DNA from 2 places in the Pueribacillus theae genome. Region 1 is predicted to be linked to the other one. Evidence: riboswitches for the same ligand, from Rfam matches in the RefSeq annotation. Region 1 holds a riboswitch; the other holds the start of a gene.
What was found. A riboswitch is a leader RNA that binds a small molecule or an ion and turns the genes downstream of it on or off. The one in region 1 is predicted to bind cyclic di-GMP.
Positions count from the first base shown of each region.

Region 2: linked by a shared signal. The riboswitch ahead of DCC39_RS09375 (bifunctional diguanylate cyclase/phosphodiesterase) and the one ahead of DCC39_RS15130 (anti-repressor SinI family protein) in region 1 are both predicted to bind cyclic di-GMP.

Region 1 covers NZ_QCZG01000039.1:9,389-11,591, reverse strand. Annotated here, with positions in the region: gene DCC39_RS15135 (helix-turn-helix domain-containing protein) at 120-455, opposite strand; gene DCC39_RS15130 (anti-repressor SinI family protein) at 603-770, opposite strand; cyclic di-GMP riboswitch class I at 798-889, opposite strand; gene DCC39_RS15125 (flavin reductase family protein) at 1,089-1,550, shown strand; gene DCC39_RS15120 (gamma carbonic anhydrase) at 1,734-2,203, opposite strand, start outside.
Region 2 covers NZ_QCZG01000017.1:1,016-3,218, reverse strand. Annotated here, with positions in the region: gene DCC39_RS09385 (ATP-binding sensor histidine kinase) at 1-254, shown strand, start outside; gene DCC39_RS09380 (DUF1648 domain-containing protein) at 254-760, shown strand; cyclic di-GMP riboswitch class II at 845-929, shown strand; gene DCC39_RS09375 (bifunctional diguanylate cyclase/phosphodiesterase) at 979-2,203, shown strand, end outside.

The DNA of each region.
Region 1 (2,203 bases):
GTTTCATTCATTCCAAGATCAAGCGAATGTTTAGCTTTTGTTCATTATAACAGATAAATGGTTCGTTTTAAAGAATAAATGTAAACAATAAAACTCCCAATCAGGGAGTGTTTGTTTACTTATTTATTAGACTGATTTATGCGCCACCTGTTGAATTCGAGGAATTCACGGAACTGTTCCTTGCTTACGCCAGATTCCATCGCTTCGCGGACAAGTTCCGCCCATTCTTCATCAAGCTCTTCGTTGTCTGGATTCGCGTCTTGCTCTTGTAAAAGAGATTCTACCGTTATATCCAAAACAGCGGCTATTTTTTCAAGAAACTGAATGGAGGGGTTTGATTGGATATTTCTCTCGATTGAACTTAGATAAGATTTGGCAACACCTGCACGTTCTGCAAGCTCTGATAATGACAGCCCTCTTTCTAAGCGAAACTTTTTAACTTTTTCACCAATCACCTGACATCCCTCTTTTAAATATAATTTTGCAGATTTTCCTTTTTGTTAAGAAAGTATAAATTTGTCTCTTACGCAAATTTAGACCAATCTGGCTAACTTCCTAAGAAAGAACGCGCCAGCGTTTTTTCTTATTATACAGGTTCCCCTTCATTCTGTAAATTTCAATGGAGAAGATGCGACAGAAGAATCATTTCTTTCTTTTCCTGTTTGTTTAAAAAAATGGCGAATTTCATCCGGAGTAATGTTTAACCGTTTTGCTGCCAGCATTAAATTGATCCATTCTTTGTCATCACTGTTCTTTGTTTTTGCAACCATGTTTTCCCCTCCAATGATTGTCAGCTTCCAGGTAGTCCAGCCATCATAGCTAGTTGTTTCTAGCCTTAGACCCGTGACTTTGCGGCCTTGCTTTTCAGCGAAGTGTGCCTTTTTCTGAAGGGCTTAAAATGGTTTGTTTGTAGTAGACGTTATGTACTATTTATTAATATCCTGATTATAAAGTTTATTTTTTAAAAATGTTGTCGCTTTCTGTTTGGATAAAAAAATTATCTGGTATGGTTTTGCTGCTTAATTATTTGTCATAGAGATTAAAAAAAGTCATAATGGAAGTGTATTGGACGCTAGGAGGGAATGTGAGTGGATAATGTTGCGTTTCGAAATGCAATGAGTAAATTTCCAACGGGGATTACTATTGTCACGACAGAAATAGATGGGGAAATCTTTGGAATGACTGTGAATGCTTTTATGTCAGTGTCACTTGATCCGAAACTCGTTGTCGTTTCCATTGATAAAAGAGCAACGATGCTAAACGCGCTTCAAAAAGCAAAAAAATATGCGGTCAGCTTCTTAAATAAGGATCAAAAAGAATATTCTATAATCTTCGCCGGGCAAAAGGAAAGAATGCATGAGGTTGACTTCGTCCGTTTAAATCATTTGCCTGTTATAAAAGATGCTGTTGCAGCTCTAACATGTCATGTTTATGAAGAACATGAGGCAGGGGACCATATTCTATTTTTTGGAGAAGTGACGGAAGCATCCTTTGCGGATAAACAGCCGCTCTTATATTTTGATCGAAATTACGGAGAGTTTAATAGGTAAACAGCGTTAAAAAACTTCAGGATTCGAAAATAATCCTGAAGTTTTTCTGTTACCGTTATTCTTCTGTTTTAAGAGCTTTACCACGGCGCAACCGTCCGTAAAACCCCCACTTCAAGACTTTATGAAGAATCGGAGAAGCCTAAGTGGGGGTAACGGACGTTAATTCCCTGGTAAGTCTCGCTATTAATCAGTGGGGAATGAAGACCCCCCCACTGATTCAAGTCTCGCTTTATAGTATTGTCCCTTCTCGACATATTCTCTGCGTACTCTTGCCATTTCTTTTAAATCATTTTCATTTAATTCGCGGACGACTTTCGCTGGCCTTCCGAGAGCGAGCGTATTTGGAGGGATTTTCTTTCCTTGAGGGACGAGGCTGCCCGCCCCAATGAAGGCACCTTCTCCGATTTCAGCTCTGTCAAGAATAATCGAGCCCATGCCGATTAAGGCGTTTTTTCGAATGATAGCACTATGAAGAATGACTTGATGCCCGACAGTTACATCGTCTTCGATGATAAGCGGGTTATTTGGGCTTTGATGCAAGACAGAGTTATCTTGCACGTTCACACGGTTTCCGATTCTTGTCGGCGCGACATCGCCGCGAATCGAAGTATTAAACCAGATGCTTGATTTCTCGCCGATGGTTACATCGCCGG
Region 2 (2,203 bases), on a different contig from region 1:
GCATTCCAAAAGATGAACTTCCGTTTCTTTTCGATCGCTTTTACACAAAGCCATCGAAAAGGAAAGAAGGCCACGGGTTGGGGCTGGCGATTTGTAAAGGAATTATTGAATTCCATCATGGTGAAATCACGGTTGAAAGTGAAGTAAATATAGGAACAAGTTTTGCTTTCCATCTTCCAGCTTATGTACCGTTAAAGAATGGACCATTAGAGCAAGTATCGTTATTTCGCTTAGAAAATGAAGGGGAAAATTAATGAGTGAACGTCCTGTTTTAAAAATACCGAAGACTAGATTAGAAAAAGTATTGGAAGTTGTATCGGTCATGTTGATTGGATTTATGTTTTTTCAAGTGTTCTTTTATTGGAGTGGCTTGCCAAATCGAATCCCAATCCATTTCAATGCGCGAGGGGAAGCGGATGGATGGGGAGGAAAAGAAAGCATTTTAGTGCTGCCTATTATTGGGTTGTTTCTGTTTAAAATAATGTTCTTCTTAAGTAAAGCGCCCCATATTTATAATTACCCTGTTAAAGTTACAGAAGAAAATGCCCCGAAGCTCTATTTGGAAGCGCGGAGGATGATGATTCTATTAAACTTTGAATCCACTCTTCTTTTAACAAGCTTGCATTGGGAAACGGTCCGCTCTGCTTTTGGAAAAGACGGGTTAGGTGCATGGGGCCTGCCGGTTTTTCTGCTTCTTATTTTTGGAACGATGGCCATATCCATCTTTCGCATGTTTCGCTTACGGAAAGTGGCTCCATAAAAGTGATAGACTTTTTTGGATAATCAGGATAAAATTGACATAGCCTATTGAACTAGGTATGAATGCTTACATGAAAAATCATATATTTAATAAGGAAGCAATGAACAGACCGTCGATATGTGGGCACTTGATTGTCTGGGAGCGAGTAGTGCAACCGGCCTAATTTGTTTATTGGGTCGGCATTTTTTGATCCTTACCGATTAAAAGGAGAGATAAAAATGAAAAAAGAACAATTGATAAGTAGGCAAATAACAGATATTCATCAAATTGACCGCTTACAAACCGATAAAAACTTAGAAGAAGCTTTGAAAGAGTTGGCTGATATTAAATATGCGCTCGATCAATCCTCGATCGTCGCCATCACGAATCAGAGAGGGGTTATTCTCTATGTCAATGAAAAATTTTGCAATATCTCCAAATATGAAGAACATGAATTGCTTGGCCAAGATCACAGAATTCTAAACTCAAACTGTCATTCCCGTGATTTTTTTAAAAACATGTGGGCGACGATAGGGAAAGGAAAAACATGGCGGGGAGAAATCCGCAACAAAGCGAAGGATGGTTCATTATATTGGGTAGATACAACAATCGTTCCGTTTTTGAACGAAAAAGGGAAGCCTTACCAATATATTTCAATACGAAATGATATTACGCTTCGGAAACAAATGGAAGAAGAGATCAGGCAAAGCGAGGCAATGTACCGTTTAATTACAGAAAATTCATCTGATTTGATTTCGATCATAGATAAAGAGGGGAATTTTACCTATGTATCCCCTTCTCACATAAATATTTTAAAATATGAGGAATTTGAATTAACGTCAAGCAAGCTGTTGGATTGGATACACGAAGATGATAGAGAAAATGTTTCTCAAAAAATCCAAAAGGTATTTAAAACACGAAGGCGATCTGCTCAACTGGAATTTCGTATTCGTAAGAAAAATGGAAAATACATGTATGTGGATACGAAAGTCAATTCCATTTTTAATGAAGCAAGAGAAATTAGCAGTATTGTGCTCGTGATGCGTGACATTACTGAACGCAAAAAAATTGAAAAAATAATCTATCACCTTGCATATCATGATGCATTGACAGATTTGCCGAATCGTAGACTGTTTATGAATGAATTAAGGGATGCAGTCAGTCAAGCGAAACAGTCTTCTTCAACTATTGCAGTTATGTTTATTGATTTGGATCGGTTTAAATATGTCAATGATTCATGGGGGCATGATACCGGTGATTATATTTTGACAGAGGCAGCCCGTCGCATTAGAAAGTCTCTCCGTTCGAATGATACAATCGGCAGGCTGGGCGGAGATGAATTCGCTGTTTTATTAAGAGAGGTTAAGGATAAGGAGGATGTTGAGCGTCTTACGAAGCGAATTCAAAAAAAATTCGAAGAACCGGTTGAATTCTCAGGCCAAACTTATTCGCTGTCTTGCAGTA